DNA from 4 places in the Comamonas testosteroni genome. Region 3 is predicted to be linked to each of the others. Evidence: predicted binding sites of a transcription regulator. Region 3 holds the regulator's gene; each other region holds the start of a gene.
What was found. The regulator sigma-54, encoded in region 3, starts transcription at its own class of promoters, with help from an activator protein. The targets are predictions, from matches to a motif close to TGGCANGNAANCTGCTTT.
Positions count from the first base shown of each region.

Region 1 (4,401 bases), 460 kb from region 3:
ATGCAGACGCCGGCAGGCCTGGCCGAGATCAAGACCTATGCCGACGGCATCGGTCCCTGGAAGCCCCAGGTGCTGGCCCATTCCGTCGTTCCCTACAAGGACGGCGCAGGCCTCAAGGACGTCAATACGCTCAAGGACACCGGCCTGATCGCCAATGCGCACAAGGCCGGCCTGGTGGTGCACAGCTTTACCTTCCGCAGCGAGGCCAGCCGGCTCGCAGGCATCTTCAAGGGCGACCCGCTGCAGGAATACCTGGCTTACTACCGCCTGGGCATTGACGGCGTGTTCACCGACTTCACGGCCGATGGCGTGAAGGCCCGTGATGCCTATATTGCCGAGCTGAAAAAGCAATAGGCTAGGCTTGTTGCCGACACAGCCTGCTTCAGCGTGCTGCAGCGGACTGCCACGGATTGCAGGCATTGTGATCCGTGGCACCAAGCCGTACCGCACTCGGATCCGGTTTGTGCCTCAGCGCAGCCCACCGATATAGCGTGCCGAGGTGCGCAGTATCTCGGCGGCCTTGGTGGTGACCGAGCTATCGCTCTGTGCGGTCTCGGCAGGCGCTGCATGCCGGGGCTTGTCGCCGCTCCAGCTGTCCTGCAGACGTCGGGCCAGGCGCGCCAGCTCCTCGTCCTGTTGCTCTCTCGCGTGCTCCAGCGCAAAAGCCACCATGGCCTGTGCATAGGCCTGGTTGCAGGCCATCCATTCGGTATCGGTCACCCGGCCCGTCTTGCGGCGCAACACCACATGCAGATGTGCGGCCACCGCCACTCGCTCGCTGTCCTCCATATACCGCTCCTGTCTTTGATGGATCACTAGTGCTGACGCTCCAGATGCAGGCTGATATCCAGGCCTTCCATTTCCTGCACGGCATCCACCCGCAACGGCATCAGCAGACGGATCAGCACCAGCACCCCGGCCGTGGCTGCGCCGCTGTAGGCAGCCACGGCTGCCACCGCAATCAGCTGATTCAGCACCGTGGCACTCGTACCCGCGATCAGAGGGTCGGCAAACACCGCCGTGAGGATGGAGCCGGCAATGCCGCCCACGCCATGCACGCCGAAGACATCGAGCGAGTCGTCGGCCCCCAGCCGGCGCTTGAGCCAGGTTGCGCCCCAGAAGCAGACAGCGCCCGCAATCAGGCCTATCCACACCGCACTGCCCACCTGCACAAAACCGGCGGCAGGAGTGATGGCCACCAGCCCACCCACCATGCCCGAGAGCAGGCCCAGCAAGGTCGGAGCGCCGCGCACCAGCCACTCCACCACCATCCATGCCAGCCCCGCAGCCGAGGCCGCCACCAGCGTGACCACAAAGGCCAGCGCTGCACGACCGTCGGCGGACAGGGCCGATCCGGCGTTGAAGCCGAACCAGCCGAACAGCAGCAGCGCAGTGCCCATGGCCGTCCAGCCCAGGCTGTGCGGCTCGAAAGGCTCGGTGCCATAGCCACGCCTGCGCCCCATCATGAAGGCACAGACCAGTGCCGCCACACCTGCGTTCACATGCACCACGGCACCGCCGGCAAAGTCCAGCGCGCCCAGCTGGTTCAGCCAGCCACCGCTCTCCCACACCCAGTGCGCCACCGGGGCATAGACGAGAACGCTCCACAGCGCGGCAAACACCAGCAGGGCCGCAAAGCGCATGCGCTCGACCACGGCCCCCACGATCAGCGAGGTGGTGATGATGGCGAATGCAGCCTGGAACAGGGCATAGGCCGCTTCGGGCAGATGCGGCGCCAGATGGCTGACCGAGATCACGCTGCGCCGGCCATCAAAGTGCAGTGAGGCGAACCAGGCGCGTCCCAGATTGCCGAGCCAGGGAGACTCGGCGGTAAACGCGAGCGAGTAGCCCAGGCCGAACCAGGTCAGGGTCACCACACAGGCCACAGCGAACACGGCCACCATGGTGTTGACCACATTCTTGCGACGTACCAGCCCCGCATAGAACAGGGAGATACCCGGCAAGGTCATCAGCAAGACCAGCGCCGACGCGACCATGACCCAACCGGTATCTGCCTTGTCGATGGCAGTCAATGGCACCATTTCCATGCACTCCCCCCTGCTTGTTTGCTTTGACAAGAAAAGGAAGCAGGTTCCATGCCAGTGCCATGCCGATGCTCTGCCGCTACACTAATGATAGCAATCCGCACTTTTTCATCAAAGAGTTCGAGCTCATTGCATATGAATCAGGGCTTGCAGCTTGTGCTTGGGGCAGAGCCCGTTATGCTCGACAAGGTCCATCGTTGCTGCACTGATTCATGACCTGGCTGCTGCTGACTCTTCATGTGTTGCTGATTGCCGGCTTCGGCCTGCGCATCCTGCTGCGCAGAGACATGCGGCCCGATGTGCGACTGGCCTGGCTCATGGTCATCGTGCTGCTGCCCTATGTGAGCTGCCTGCTGTACTACCTGTTTGGCGAGGTGGCCCTGGGCCGCGTGCCCGGCCGCAGAAGACTCAATGTGCGCGAGTTCTGCCAGTCCCGCAGCGGCGCCGCGACCGATGCCGGCCGCAGCCCGCAGGCACTTCCGACCATGGCCGATCAATGGCTGCCGGCCTTCCGCTATGCCTCGTCCATCAATGGCTTTGCGCCGCTGCCCGGCCACAGGGCCGAGCTGATGCGCGATGGTGCACATGCCCGTTCGCAGATGCTCGCCGATATGGATGCCGCGCGCCACGATATCAACGTGCTGTACTACATCTGGCTGGACGACGGCACCGGCACCGATGTGGCCCATGCCCTGATGCGTGCCGCACAGCGCGGCGTGACCTGCCGTGCCATGGTCGACGGACTGGGATCGCGCGCACTGACGCGCTCGCCACTGTGGCAGCAGATGCGGCAGGCCGGCGTACATCTGGCGATTGCCCTTCCCATCAGCAATCTGCTCAAGGTCATGCTGACCAGCCGCATCGACCTGCGCAACCACCGCAAGATCACGCTCATAGACGGCAGGATCAACTATTGCGGCAGCCAGAACTGCGCCGACGAAGGCTTTCACATCAAGGCTCGCTATGCCCCCTGGGTGGACATCATGCTGCGCCTGCAGGGACCTGTGGTCATGCAGATGCAGCAGGCCTTTGCCAGCGACTGGGCGCAGTCCGATGCGAGCTTTGCACCACCGGCAATCGAGGCCGAGGCCCGCACTGCCGCTGACGACGGCTTCCATGCCGTTGCGATTGCCGAAGGGCCGACGGAAAGAGCACGCTCAACACCCCAGCTGGTTGCCAGCCTGCTGGCCTGTGCGCAGCGCGAGGTCGTGATCTCCACCCCCTACTTCGTGCCCGACAGCACGGTGCTAGATGCCTTGTGCGCCGCCGCGCTGCGCCAGGTGAAGGTCACGCTGATCCTGCCCGCCCGCAATGACTCATGGATCGTCGGCGCCGTCAGCCGCAGCCATTACTGGCGGCTGCTGAGCGCTGGCGTCCATATCCACGAATTCCGCCCCGGCCTGCTGCATGCCAAGACCCTGTGCCTGGACGGCTCGGTCAGCCTGATCGGCTCCACGAATCTGGATCTGCGCAGCTTTGACCTGAACTTCGAAAACAATGTATTGCTGCACGACGAAGCCACCACCCAGGCTATCCGGCAGCGCCAGCAAAGCTATCTCAGCGAATCCGATGTGGTGACGCTGGCACAGGTGCATTCGGCTCCCTGGTGGAAGCGCATCTGGGACAACCTGCTGGGCGCGCTGAGCCCGCTGCTGTAAGCGCCATGCCCTGGCTTTGGGCATACCCAAAGCCCACGCACCACGTGCGTGCACGCCGGCGGCCCCTCTCGCACCAAGGCGGAACGCCCTTTTATTTCATACGTGAAAGTCAGGGCTGATCCTCCCCTGATTTACACAAATCTGCAGGAATACCCTCTGCTGGCACGCCTTTCGCTTGCCTACATTCTTGTATGCAAGTTGCAGTCAACTTGCATACAAGATTCCACAACTTGCGAAAGACGACTATGCGCCGCTTTGTCAGATCATTGTTCGGACAGGTGGTGATCGCACTCATACTGGGTGTGCTCGCCGGACTACTGGCCCCTGAATGGGCCGTGAAACTCAAACCCCTGGGCGATGGCTTCATCAAGCTCATCAAGATGATCATCCCCATACTGGTGTTCTGCGTGGTTGTGCACGGCATTGCCGGCGCGGGCGACCTCAAGCGCGTAGGCCGCGTGGGCGTCAAGGCCCTGATCTATTTCGAGGTGCTGACCACCATCGCATTGGGCATGGGCCTGGTGCTGGCCTTTGTCTTCGAGCCTGGCGTGGGCATGAACGTGGACACCAGCAAGCTCGACGCCTCGGCCATGGCGGCCTATGCCAGCAATGCCGACAAGCTGACCAGCGGCGGCACGGTGGACTTCCTGATGAAGCTCATTCCCACCACCGTGGTGGAAGCATTCGCCAAGGGCGAC
Region 1 covers NZ_CP043568.1:168,030-172,430, reverse strand. Annotated here, with positions in the region: gene F0P97_RS00745 (glycerophosphodiester phosphodiesterase family protein) at 1-354, shown strand, start outside; gene F0P97_RS00740 (hypothetical protein) at 469-789, opposite strand; gene F0P97_RS00735 (ammonium transporter) at 816-2,048, opposite strand; gene cls (cardiolipin synthase) at 2,258-3,703, shown strand; gene F0P97_RS00725 (C4-dicarboxylate transporter DctA) at 3,949-4,401, shown strand, end outside.
Region 1: F0P97_RS00735 (ammonium transporter) is a predicted target of sigma-54. The motif match lies at 2,085-2,102, and genes of this name have one in related genera.

Region 2 (4,401 bases), 1.6 Mb from region 3:
AGTTGCCCTGGTAGATCTGGTGCACGGGCAGCCAGGACTGGACAAACTTCTCGGGCTCGTCGTCGAAGACATGCTTGCAGCCGTCGCTGCAGAAGTGGTACTTGCTGCCCTCGTAGTCGGACTCGCGATAGCAGATCTTGGTGGCGTCACCGGGCTCGGTGAAGCCCATAGGGATCTGGCAGGTGGTGCACAGCATGGGCAGGGTCTTGCTGTAAAAGCGCTTGCCGGCCTGCTGCTCTGCACGATAGTGCTCCAGGCGGGGACGGTAGTGCTTGTCAAAGCTGTCCGGGTATTTTTCAGACAGCCACTGCATCTCCTGCTCGCCGGGCACCCAGGTGTGAAAAGGTGCGGCCGCCGTGTAGTTGTAGAAGATGTTCCAGGCCTGGTGGCTGATGTGGTCCTTGCCTTCGCAGGCCAGCTTCCAGCCTGCGGGCTCTCGGATGCCGTAGCGCGCCAGATCGCGGAACAGAGCGCCGCCGTTTTCCTCGGCATACATCTCCCAGGCTTCCTTCCAGCTCATCACGCGCTTGGGCAGCATGTAATCCTGCATCATGGCCACCAGGGTCAGCACGCGGTAGCCGCGCCAGAACCATTTGTCGATCCAGCGCTGCACGATGGGCACGTTGCCCGGGTCCTGCTCCAGCATGAACTTGATGCATTCGATGCCCAGCGTCATATGGCGCGACTCATCGCTTTGCGCCGAGAAGCCAAAGGTCACGGTGGACAGATCGCCGTTGTGCGCCGCGCCCGACATAAAGGGAACGAACAGCAGATTGGTCAGCACATATTCGAAGGAGAAGCTCACTGCCGTGAGGAACTCGAACGGGCCTGCGCTCAGCGCATCTTCAAAAAAGGACTTGGGCACCGACAAAAACCAGACCCGGTCGAACCAGTGACTGGAGCTGTGCATGCCGTTGAAGTACTTGTTGTAGTTGGACAGCGCATGGGTCTCGGTCTGGAAGTGGCGCAGCTCGTCGATGGACTGCATCTGCGCCGCCACGCGCGCCCCCGCACCGGTGAAATGCCGGCCCGCATGGGCAAAACCGCGGTGAGCGTAATACTCCAGCGGCACAACGCCCTGGATGAACAGCTTGAGCGCGTTGAGATAGCGCGCATCGGTCACGCCCAACTGGCCGTTGTTCTGGGCAAAGGCCTCGATCACGGCGTAGAGCTTTTTCTCTTTTTCGCCCTGGTACTTCCAGTAGGCGTCCATGGTCAGGCGGAAGGGGTCTTCCCACTTGTCCCAGTCGTGGATCTTGATGCCCTCGAACTTGTCATAGGGGAAGACCTTGTCCATGGGCTGGTAGCTGGTCTCCCAGCCCAGGCCACGTGTCATGGCGGTGTAGCGGTCCTTGAGGCCCAGCTTTTTCTTGATTACGGGTGCGTCCATGGTGTCTCCTTGGATGGCGTTGTCTGGTGGTGTTCGGTGAGCGGCTCTTACTGGTTCCAGCTCAGGGAGAATTCGTCGTCGTCCTCCTCCACATGGCCAGACAGCGTGACCAGATTGATCTGGATCTGCTGCAGCTCGTAGGGGCGACCGGTCTGCTCTTCAATGCTGGCGCGACGTATGACCAGGCGGCCGGGGGCGTCGATCTTCACGAGACCGGGCGAGTACACGGCTTGGGCGTGGGTGTTGTCGGCGAGGATGGCGTCCACCACGGGGCGCGATTCCTCGTTGTCCTGAAAGGCGATGAACACCTTGGAGACGGGGGTGCTGGCAGATGTGCTCATGGCGCTGCTCCTCAGATGTCCAGACCGGCCTTGCGGGCACGGGCATCCAGGCTTTGGCGAACTTCGCTGAGCACGGCTGCGCCACGCGCACCCAGGGCCAGTTCGGCCACGGCGGCCAATGCCACGCCGGCATGCTCGGCATAGCTCAGATACCAGTGCGACAGCTGGCTGCGGTTGTCTGCGGATTCGGCTGCAGCTACCTTGACCACGGCATCGATCCAGCGTGCGGTCTCGGTGTGCCACTCGGGCATGAAGGCCGTGAGCATGGCCACGGCCGTGCCGCCCTGCACCGTGACATGCTCGTCGACGAAGTGGTTGTAGATCAGGGGATAGAGCAGTCCGTCGAGCACCATATTCTGGGCAACGAACAGCTCCATGGGGTCCTGCACCACAAGCAGGTCTTCCACCAGATGGCGCAGCGGCTGCCAGGCCGGGTGCTGCATCCAGTCGTTCTTGCCGGCCTCGAGCACGCCGGGCTCGTCCATGACCAGGCCCAGTCGCGTGAGGTACTGGGCCACACCCAGGTGGTCCATGGCATGCATCATGGCCGGAGCCGTGAAGGGCGTACCGTAGCCGCGTGAGCAGATCTGGCTGTTGTTCATATTGCCGCCCCAGGCCACATGGCGTAGCGGCATCAATACATCGCAGGCCTTGGCGCGCAGGGCATCGGACATCTTGCCGGCCAGATTGCGCGACTCCACAAACTGGTAGTTGGCTTCCACAGCCTCCTGCTGCCTGGCGCGGGTCATGGTCCAGGTGGCGTAGTAGTACTGACGTGGATCGCGCAGCGCGTTCCAGTCCGCCATGCGGATCGCCGTGCGGCCGGTGTCGAACAGCTCGAACTCTGGCTCCCACAGCGGCCGGTAATGGAAGTGGTGCGTGGGCTGCACGCCCAACGTGGCCTCCAGATAGCGCGACGCGGGCTTGTCTCCCGTGTAGGTTGCCACGCGGGCAAAGGTATGGCGCAGCGGCTGTATCTCGCGCGCCGAAAGCTCGATATTCATGGGCTTGTCTCCTGTGTTGTCGTGGGATGCGTGAGTGATGGTCAGAGCAGCCTGGCTTTCTGGACCTGGCAGAAGGCCTCAAAGTCGGCCTCTGTCATGGCCAGCTCCACCGTGAGTTCGGGCCAGCCCACGGAGAACTCGAAGTCCACAAAACCGTTGGCGCGCCTTTGCAGCACGCGCACCGAACGGCGCGTGAGATCGCAGGCGGGAAGATCGAGAGTGCTTGTTTCCATGAGGGGCTCCTGGCGGGTCTATGGCTTTTGCAATTGCACAGCCCGTGCCAGTTCATGAAAATATCGATAAATTCAGGGTTACTCCCTAAATTTGCGCGTGTTTGAGCAAGCTGGTGATCAGTAATTCCCGGGCAAACCCTAGGACAGCAGTCACAGTGCTTCAATGCCTACTGCAGTGCAGCATGATCAAATGATCAAGTACCCCATGCAAAGGTTCGCAATTCATCAATTGCGCCAGCAGTTCAAGGCCGAGGATGCGGGTCAATCCCGTAGCCAGAATTCGATGCTTTATCGATAGTTTTCTCATGCCCCACACTCCCCCCGCCTTACCCTCCGATGCCGATTTGCGCAGCCAGGTCCGCTTCTCCACCGAAGACGGACTGATCTGGCTCGCGGGCCAGCGCATGTTGCTGCTGCACCTGGCCTCTCTTCACGCCCTGCGCCGCGAAATGATGAACACCATGGGGCCCGATCACACGCGGCGCCTGCTGCTGCGTGCCGGCTATGCCGCAGGTGAGCGCGATGCACTGCTGGCACGCCAGATACGACCCACGGCCAGCCTGTTCGAGATGTTTGCCGTAGGCCCCCAACTGCACCGGCTGGAGGGTGCAGTGCGCGCCACGCCGGAAATCTTTGAGGCCGATGAGCAGGCCGGCCACTTTCAATGCGTGGTGCGCTGGGAACACAGCTGGGAAGCGGAAATCCATTTGCGCGAATGGGGCCCCCAGGACCAGCCCTCGTGCTGGATGCTGCTGGGATATGCCTCGGGTTACTCCAGCGCGTTCTTCCGTCGACCGGTGTTTTTCAAGGAAATGCAGTGCTCCACCTGCGGCCACGCACACTGCCTGATAGAAGGCCGGTTTCAACATGAGTGGCCCGATGGCGAACAAATCGCACGCGACTACGACCCCGACTCCATGCTGGTACGCCTGGATGAGCTGCAGTCCCAGGTCGAGGCCTTGCGCACCGGCCTGGCCCCTTTCGACAGCCAGGGCCCGTTGCTGGGCCATTCACGCGCCTTTCAGGCCGCGCTGGAGCTGCTATCCAAGGCTGCTCCCACCCAGGTCACGGTGTTGTTCACGGGTGAGACCGGCGTGGGCAAGGAGCGCTTTGCGCGCGCCCTACATGCCATGAGCCCGCGTGCCGACAAACCCTTTGTGGCCGTGAACTGCGCGGCTCTGCCCGCCGACCTGATAGAGAGCGAGCTGTTCGGCGCCGAAAAAGGCGCGTTCACCGGCGCCACGGCAACGCGCATAGGGCGCTTTGAACGCGCCCATGGCGGCACGCTGATGCTGGACGAGCTAGGCGAGCTGCCCCTGGCCGCCCAGGCCAAGCTGCTGCGCGTGCTGCAAAGTGGCGAAGTGGAACGCCTGGGCGGCCACCGCAGTACCCAAGTCGATGTGCGCGTGATCGCCGCCACCAATGTAGACCTG
Region 2 covers NZ_CP043568.1:4,014,324-4,018,724, forward strand. Annotated here, with positions in the region: gene F0P97_RS18490 (aromatic/alkene/methane monooxygenase hydroxylase/oxygenase subunit alpha) at 1-1,390, opposite strand, end outside; gene F0P97_RS18495 (MmoB/DmpM family protein) at 1,438-1,731, opposite strand; gene F0P97_RS18500 (aromatic/alkene monooxygenase hydroxylase subunit beta) at 1,743-2,735, opposite strand; gene F0P97_RS18505 (phenol hydroxylase subunit) at 2,777-2,968, opposite strand; gene F0P97_RS18510 (sigma-54-dependent Fis family transcriptional regulator) at 3,274-4,401, shown strand, end outside.
Region 2: F0P97_RS18505 (phenol hydroxylase subunit) is a predicted target of sigma-54. The motif match lies at 3,001-3,018, and genes of this name have one in related genera.

Region 3 (4,401 bases):
ATTCTCTCTGGCTGCCTCGGCAGCTGCTGCCGGTGCCCTGACTTTGGGTGCCTCCTCCAGCTGGGCCCAGGGCGCTGCGCCCAAAGAAGGCAAGGACTACATCAAGCTCGGCAAGCCCGCCAGCGTGAGCGCGCCGGCCGGCAAGGTCGAGGTGGTCGAGTTCTTCTGGTACAGCTGCCCGCATTGCAATGTCTTCGAGCCCCAGTTCGAAGCCTGGGCCAAGAGCCAGCCTGCCGATGTGGTGGTTCGCCGCGTGCCCGTGGCTTTCAATGCCTCTTTCGTGCCGCAGCAGAAGCTCTACTACGCTCTGGAGGGCATGAACCTGCTGCCCCAGCTGCACGCCAAGGTGTTCCGTACCATTCACGTGGATCGCAATCTGCTCAAGACCGATGACGCCATCTTTGACTGGGTCGGCAAGCAGGGCGTGGATCTGGCCAAGTTCAAGGAGGTCTACAACTCCTTCACCGTGGCCAATCAGGCGCGCAAGGCCGCCCAGCTGCAAAACGAGTATGACGTGGAAGGCGTGCCCGCCATGGGTGTGGCCGGCCGCTACTACACGGACGGCACCAGGGCCGGCAATATGGACAATGTGCTGCGCGTGGTCAATGCGCTGATCGCCTCCAGCCGCAAGGCCTGAGATCAGGCAGCAGACGCCAGTGACGTTTGATGCCCAGCAAGCCCGCCGCCGTGCGGGCTTTTTTGTGGGTGTTTTTTACGCAAGTTGCAAAAAGGGAATGACTACAATGGATGCAAGAAACGTGCCTTCCATGAAAAAAACACTCCTACCTCTTGCGCTGGCCTGCGCCCTGGCAGCAGCGACCGGCATTGTCCATGCCGAAAAAGCCGACAGCGCCAAGCCCATGAATATCGAGGCGGATGCGTTGCGTCATGACGAGCTGCAGCAGACCAGTGTCTTTACCGGCAATGTGGTGATGACCAAGGGCTCCATCGTGCTGCGCGGCGCCCAACTCGATGTGCGGCAGGATGCCGAGGGCTATCAGTACGGCGTGATCAAGGCCGAGGCCGGCAAGCGAGCATTCTTCCGTCAGAAGCGCGATACCGTGGCCGGTCAGCCCGAGGAGTTCATCGAGGGCGAAGGCGAAGTCATCGAGTACGACGGCAAGGCCGATATCGTCAAGTTCATCCGTCGTGGCGAGATGCGCCGCTACCGTGGCGGTCAGCTCAGCGATCAGGTCACGGGCTCCATCATCGTCTACAACAACATCACGGACGTCTATACCGTCGATGGTCAGAAGACCAGCGGCGGCCTGCCGAGCTCCTCCGTGGGGCAGGGCGGTCGTGTGCGCGCCATCATGGCGCCCAAGGACGGCACGCCGGGAGCCCAGCCCAAGCCTGCAACACCTGGCACGCAGCTGCGCCAGAGCATGACGCTGGGCGGCGAGAAAGCCGACGAGAAGAAATGAGCGAACCGACTTTCTCCAGCAGCCGCAGCGGCGAGTCCGACAGCCGCCTGGAAGCCAAGCATCTGGCCAAGTCCTACGGCAGCCGCAAGGTGGTCAAGGATGTGTCCCTGTCCGTGCAAAAAGGCGAGGTGGTCGGTCTGCTCGGCCCCAACGGCGCGGGCAAGACCACATCGTTCTACATGATCGTGGGCCTGGTGCGCAGCGACGGCGGCGAGATCTTCATCGACGGCCAGCCGGTGGGCGGCATGCCGATTCACCAACGCTCGCGTCTGGGCCTGTCCTATCTGCCCCAGGAAGCCTCCATCTTTCGCAAGCTCAGCGTGGAAGACAATGTGCGCGCCGTGCTGGAGCTGCAAAAGGACGAGCAGGGCAAGACGCTGACGCAGGGCGAGATCGAAAAGCGCCTCACCGGCTTGCTGCAGGAGCTGCGCGTCGAGCATCTGCGCCAGTCGCCGGCACTGGCTCTGTCCGGCGGTGAGCGCCGTCGCGTGGAAATTGCCCGAGCCCTGGCCACGCAACCGCGCTTCATCCTGCTTGACGAACCGTTTGCCGGCATCGACCCGATTGCGGTGATCGAGATCCAGCGCATCATCGGCTTCCTCAAGGAGCGCGGCATCGGCGTGCTGATTACCGACCACAATGTGCGCGAGACGCTGGGCATCTGCGACCACGCCTTCATCATCAGCGACGGCCATGTGCTGGCCGAAGGCACGCCCGAGGAGATCGTGGAGAACGCCGATGTGCGCCGCGTCTATCTGGGCGAACATTTCAGAATGTGATGACCCCCACGTTCCTTCACTTTGTGTGGTCGCTGCCCCCGGAAGGGACCCTGACCGGCTGCGCCGGGGTTTGCCCTGGGGAGACCCGGCTGCCAACCCATGGCACTGTGCGCGTTTGCAATGATTGTCTGGGAGCCGCGCCTCGATGAAGCCAGGTCTCTCGCTACGCGTTTCGCAGCATTTGTCGCTGACGCCGCAGCTGCAGCAATCCATTCAGCTGCTGCAGCTCTCCACTCTGGAGCTGGCGCAGGAAGTCGAGCAGATGCTGGTCGACAACCCTTTTCTGGAACGTGCTGGCGATGAGGCCGAATCTACGGGAGATGCTCCTGTAGATGTAGCTGCTAGCGCAAGTGAATACAACACTTCAGACAGTATTCATGCTGAAAATGATGCGAAGCAAACGCAAGCAGCTGCTGAAACAATAGCGGAGACGCCAAGTGCCGAGACCCCGGAAACGCTGAACTGGGAGGCCGACGGCATGGACGGCCAGGACGGGGAATGGGGCGGCGAATCCAGCAGCGAGTGGGATACGCCCTCGGCCAGCAGCTCCACACGCAACCGCGATGGCGATGACGAAACCGATGCCATCGATCTGGCGCGCGAGCACCAGAGCCTGACCGACTTTCTCCATCGTCAGGCGCTGAGCCTGCATCTGGGCGCGGCGGACATGGCGGCACTGCGCTTTCTCATCGAGTCGCTCAACGACGACGGCTATCTCGAGGATTCCCTGCAGGAGCTGGCGCAGAGCCTAGCCGGCGACGACCTGGAAGAGCGCGAGGAGCTGGAGCAGCACTTTGTCATTGCTCTGAAGCTGCTGCAAAGCCTGGAGCCCGTGGGCGTGGGCGCGCGTGATCTGGCCGAGTGCCTGCAGCTGCAGCTGCGCGACCTGATCCGCACCGCCGAGGACGAGGGCACGACCGAGGCGCATATGAACCGGCTGCTGCTGGCGCAGGCCATCTGTGCGCAGCCCATGGACCTGCTGGCGCGGCGCGATCTGCGCAAGCTCACCAGCCTGTGCGGCGCGCGCGAGGAGCAACTGCGCGAGGCCATGGCATTGATCGCCAGACTGGAGCCGCGTCCGGGGCGTCGCTTTGTCGATGTGGAACGCCATATCGTGGTGCCCGATGTCATCGTGCGTCCGGTGCGGGCCGGCGCCGGCCGGATGGACTTTTCCGTGCAGCTCAACCCCGAGGTCATGCCGCGTCTGCGCGTGCACGACATCTATGCCGGTGTGCTGCGCCGCCACAAGAACAGCGACGGCCATGCGGCGCTGCAGCAGCAGCTGCAGGAGGCGCGCTGGTTCATCAAGAACATCCAGCAGCGCTTCGACACCATCTTGCGTGTTTCCGAAGCCATCGTGGAGCGGCAGAAGAACTTCTTTGTGCATGGTGAGCTGGCCATGCGCCCGCTGGTGCTGCGCGATATCGCCGACACCCTGGGCCTGCACGAGTCCACCATCAGCCGCGTGACCACGGCCAAGTACATGGCCACGCCCCAGGGCACCTTCGAGCTCAAGTATTTCTTCGGCTCGGGCCTGGGTACGGAAACCGGCGGCAGTGCCTCCAGCACGGCCGTGCGTGCGCTGATCAAGCAGTTCGTCGATGCCGAAGATGCCAAGAAGCCGCTATCGGACGCCAAGCTGGCCGATATGCTCAAAGAGCAGGGCATCGAGTGCGCGCGCCGCACCGTCGCCAAATACCGCGAGCAGCTCAAGATACCGACGACCACGCTGCGCAAGGCGCTGTAGGGCACCGCAGAAACAAGAAAGCCGCTGATGCATCGCACAGCGGCTTTCTTGTTCTGCATTTAGGGCGGGAGCCTTGATAAGGCATTTCTCAAGTCAGGGGCAGCGAGCAAGAGCCGCCCTTGCGGCGATGCCGCCGTCCCCCTTGGGGGCGCCCGGCCAGGGGGAAGGCGCGTAGCGCCTCAGGGGGTTATCAAGAAACCAGCCACCAGATAAACCAGACCAGCACGCCGATCATCAGTCCGAACTTGAGGATCTTGTAGAAGGTCGGATTCCAGTTGCGGAAGGCGCGGCGGTACTTGCCCGCATAGAACGAGATCTTGAACAGCTTGCTGATCATGCCGCGCGGATCGCCTTCGTTGTTGGGCGAGCTGGCGGCGGCCACCACATTCTTGCCCAGCCAGTGATTGAGCCACTGGGCAAAGCCATTGGTCATGGGACGCTCCACGTCGCA
Region 3 covers NZ_CP043568.1:5,649,733-5,654,133, reverse strand. Annotated here, with positions in the region: gene F0P97_RS26045 (thiol:disulfide interchange protein DsbA/DsbL) at 1-637, shown strand, start outside; gene lptA (lipopolysaccharide transport periplasmic protein LptA) at 768-1,424, shown strand; gene lptB (LPS export ABC transporter ATP-binding protein) at 1,421-2,203, shown strand; gene F0P97_RS26030 (RNA polymerase factor sigma-54) at 2,349-3,950, shown strand; gene F0P97_RS26025 (aspartyl/asparaginyl beta-hydroxylase domain-containing protein) at 4,141-4,401, opposite strand, start outside.

Region 4 (4,401 bases), 220 kb from region 3:
GGTGTGGTGGTGGGCCTGGGCATCTGGTGGCGCAAGCAGGGAGCCAACGGCACGAATGTGAACGAGCTGACGCATCAGCAGCTCACAGATATTGGCCGGGCGCCCTGCTTCTACGACTGTGCAGTAGAGGTAGAAAAGTTCAAGGAGTTGTCTGCCTGACACGCCTGCATGGTGGTTGACCATGAGCAGGGCCACGGCGCGAGCAACCATAATGCAGACACTCAATGAATATGCGGCCGGGGTCTGCGCCTGTCAGAGCACACAGGTACAGCGCAGAGCCGCCCAGCTCTCGCGACATCATCTGTGAAGAAATCTCTCCCCTGGCACCGCCGGCTTGCGCCTAACCGGCTTGATTTGCGTCGACTGATACTGGCCCTGACCATCTGCAGCGCGCTGATACCGTTTCTCAACACTTTCTATGCCGGCTATCTGGTGCAGCGCCAGCAACTGATCGACAACACGCTCGAAGGTCACCATGCCTACGCCACCAAACTGGCCAGGAGCACAGACGATTTTCTCCAGTCCGCCCTCCAACAACTGGAGTACAGCGCCAATCTGATGGGGGCGCACATGAATGACGTTGAATATCTGGCCAAAGAGGCCACGCGTCTGCGCCTGCAAACCAAGAGCTTCAACTCCGTCACCATCATCGATCCCACGGGGTATGTGCTGGCGACATCGCCCGAAACCCTGCAGATCAAGGGGAAGACGCTGCAAAGCGCCGGAGTGACACAGACATTGAGCACGCGAGGGCCCGTGATCAGCCAGCCCTATATGTCCACGGCCGGCAACTACATCATCTTTGTCTCTCAGCCCATTTTCGACCCTCAGGGCGAATTCCTCGGGGCAGTGGGCGGCAGCATCTACCTCAAGGAAGACAGCATCCTCGACACCCTGTTGGGCTCGCACTTCTACCAGGATGGGACCTATGTCTACGTGGTGGACAAGAACAAGCACATCATCTATCACCCCGACAACAATCGTATTGGCGACCAGGTGATCAACAACGATGTCATCAACGCCGTGATCAGGGGCGAGTCGGGTACGGCGCCGGTCGTCAACAGCAAGGGAGTGGAAATGCTGGCCGGCTATGCCGTCATTGATGCCTCGGGCTGGGGCATTGTGGCCCAGCGTCCCAAGGCGGCCACACTGGCCCCGCTCAACAAGCTGATGCGCTCCGTGCTCTACAAGACCCTGCCCATCGCCCTGCTGATGCTGGTGGTCATCTGGTGGAGCGCGCGCCACATTGCCAGCCCGCTGCGCCAACTGGCCAATGGCGCTCACGATATGGACAAGCCCGAGACGGCGCAGAACATTCAGGCCGTCAAGTCCTGGTACTTCGAGTCCTACGAGCTCAAGAAGGCCATGCTCAAGGGCCTGGGCCTGCTGCAACGCAATATCACCAAGCTGCGCGAGGATGTGAACACCGACCCGCTGACAGGCCTGGGCAATCGCCGCCATCTGGAGGCTGCCATCACGGCCTTCCAGACGCAAGCGCTGCCGTTCTCGGTGGTTGCCATCGACATCGATCACTTCAAGGATATCAACGACGGCTTTGGCCACGATACAGGCGACGAGGTGCTCAGACAGCTCGCACGCACCATGCGCGAGGTCTCGCGTGTCGATGACCTGCCCTGCCGCGTGGGTGGCGAGGAGTTTCTGCTGCTGCTGCCCGGCACGGCTCTGGAGGCCGCCACCCATGTCGCCGAGCGCCTGCGCCAGATGGTCGAGAAGATGGAGATGCAGCATGTGGGCCATATCACCATCTCGCTGGGCGTGGCCCACTGGCCCGACACCGACCCCGATATCAAGGCCGTCTTCCAGCAGGCCGACGTCATGCTCTACGCGGCCAAGCGGGGCGGACGCAATCGTGTCATGGTCAGTGAGGCCAGCGAGCCTCCCAGCGAGCTCTGAACCCGGCGACACCGTAGTTCCAGTCCACTCTCAAGGCGTATCCGCTGTCACAGCCGATACGCTTTTTTTGAGCTCATTGTGTGACTTCTCTGCACCAATTTGGCCATTAATGCTTCAAATTAGTGAGCATGCACCATACGCTTCAAGAGGATCGAGCGCAGATTGCTCTGAATTACATAACAAGTAACTGATTTCATTGAACTAATACCTCGAGCCCCTGCCCTGGCACAGCTCTTGCTGAAAACCCTTGCCCCGCAGCCCCGGATGGACAGCGGAATACACAACAGCAAAGGAATTTCAGATGCCAGAGCCAAGCAAGCATGTCAGTCGCAGACAACTGCTCTCGATGATCGGAAAGGTCGCGGGCGGCAGTGCCATGTATCAAGCCATGAGTTCACTGGGCTATGCCGCCGAATCGCATTACAGCGGTCCGGTCAAGCTCGGCAACGCCAAACCTGGCGCATCGGTTCTGGTGCTGGGCGCTGGCCTGGCAGGCATGGTGGCAGCCCACGAGTTGCGCGCGGCCGGCTACAAGGTGCAGTTGCTTGAATACCAGAGTCGCGCTGGCGGCCGCTGCTGGACGCTGCGCGGCGGCGATGAGTTCAGCGAACTCGACGGCACGCGCCAGAAAGTGGGCTTTGCCAAGGGCAACTACTTCAACCCCGGCCCCTGGCGCGTGCCCTACCACCACCATGCGATGCTGGACTACTACAAGCGCTTCGGCATCAAGCTCGAGGCCTTCAACCAGGTCAACTACAACGCATATCTGCACAACAGCAAGGCCCTGGCCGGCAAGCCCCAGCGCTTTCGCCATGTGCAGACCGATGTCTATGGCCATGTGGCCGAGCTGCTGTCCAAGGCTACCAATCAGGGCGCACTGGACCAGAGCGTCAGCCGGGAAGACAAGGAACGCCTGCTGGAGAGCCTCAAGGCCTGGGGCGTGCTGGACAAGGAGTACCGCTACCGCGCCAGCAATGCGGTCAGCGATTTCCGGGGCTACGACATCGACCCCGGCGGCGGCCTGATGGCGCAGGCCAAACCTTCGACGCCCATGGGCCTGCACGAGCTGCTCGAGTCCAATTTGTGGCGCCAGATGGGCGTGGGCAATATCTACGAATTCCACAGCGCCATCTTCCAGCCCGAAGGCGGCATGGACATGCTGGCCCAGGCCATGGCGCGCGATCTGGGCCCGGCCATACGCTACAACGCAAAGGTCACCAGGATCGCCCAGAACGACAAGGGCGTGACCGTGGACTATGTGGACGCCCTCAAGCCCGGCAGCACGCTGCAGGCCCGCGCCGACTGGTGCGTGTGCACGATTCCGCTGTCCATCCTGAGCCAGATCGAAGTGCAGGCCGGCAGCGCCATGCAGAACGCGATTGCTGCCGTGCCCTACGGCAGCTCCATGAAGGTCGGTCTGGAGTTCAAGCGCCGCTTCTGGGAAGAGGACGAACGCATCTACGGCGGCATCAGCTACACCGATCTGCCGATCCAGCAGATCTCCTACCCCTCCACCGGCTATATGGGCAACGGCCCCGCCGTGCTGCTGGGCGCCTATGCCTTTGAGAACTCCAACAGCTACCGCTTCTCCTCGCTCAAGCCGGCCGAGCGCGTTCGCCTGGCGCTGGAGTACGGCGCGCAGATCCATCCGCAGTACAAGCAGGAGTTCCTCAACGGTGTGTCGGTCGCCTGGCATCGCATGCCCTGGATCAACGGCTGCTTCGGCAACTGGACCGATGCACTGCGCGAGCAGCACTACAAGGATCTGGCACAGATCGACGGTCGCCTGGTGCTCGCGGGCGAGCATGTCTCGTACATCCCCGCCTGGCAGGAAGGTGCCGTGCTGTCTTCGCTGGACGCCATCCAGCGTCTGCACGCCAAGGCCTCCAGTCTCTGATCGCCCATGTCAGCCACAAGGAACTTCACCATGCACATATTGCACCGTCTTTGCGCCACTGGCGCCCTGGCCCTGGGTCTCTCCGGCGCCGTCCTGGCCCAATCACAGGGCATGAAAACCCAGGATGTGAAAAACCTGCAAACACTGCAATCTGCAGCCGTTCTCTCCATCTCGCCCGCCGATACCCAGGCGCTGATGCAGAACTTCTCTGTGGTCCGCCCACGCTTCAGCCAGAACGGCGGAGAGACCCTGTACCAGGCCATCTGCCAGGGGTGCCACATGGTCAAGGGCGAAGGTGCCAAGGGCGCGGGCTTCTACCCGGCGCTGGCCTCCAACCCCAAGCTGGCAGCCGCTGCCTACCCGGCCTCGGTTGTCATGAACGGCCTGCACGGCATGCCGTCCTTTGCCAGCAAGCTGTCCGATGAGCAGATTGCCGACGTCGTGAACTATGTGCGCAGCAACTTCGGCAATCAGTACCCGGACAAGCTGTCTGCCGCCGACGTCAAACCCTTTCGCATCACCCCATAAATCCATTCAGGAGATCACATGAGCATCCCATCCATCTTCAAGACCGCAACCACTGCCGCCCT
Region 4 covers NZ_CP043568.1:5,432,804-5,437,204, forward strand. Annotated here, with positions in the region: gene F0P97_RS25010 (molybdopterin-containing oxidoreductase family protein) at 1-159, shown strand, start outside; gene F0P97_RS25015 (sensor domain-containing diguanylate cyclase) at 355-1,914, shown strand; gene F0P97_RS25020 (flavin monoamine oxidase family protein) at 2,216-3,811, shown strand; gene F0P97_RS25025 (c-type cytochrome) at 3,842-4,339, shown strand; gene F0P97_RS25030 (RidA family protein) at 4,358-4,401, shown strand, end outside.
Region 4: F0P97_RS25020 (flavin monoamine oxidase family protein) is a predicted target of sigma-54. The motif match lies at 2,138-2,155, and genes of this name have one in related genera.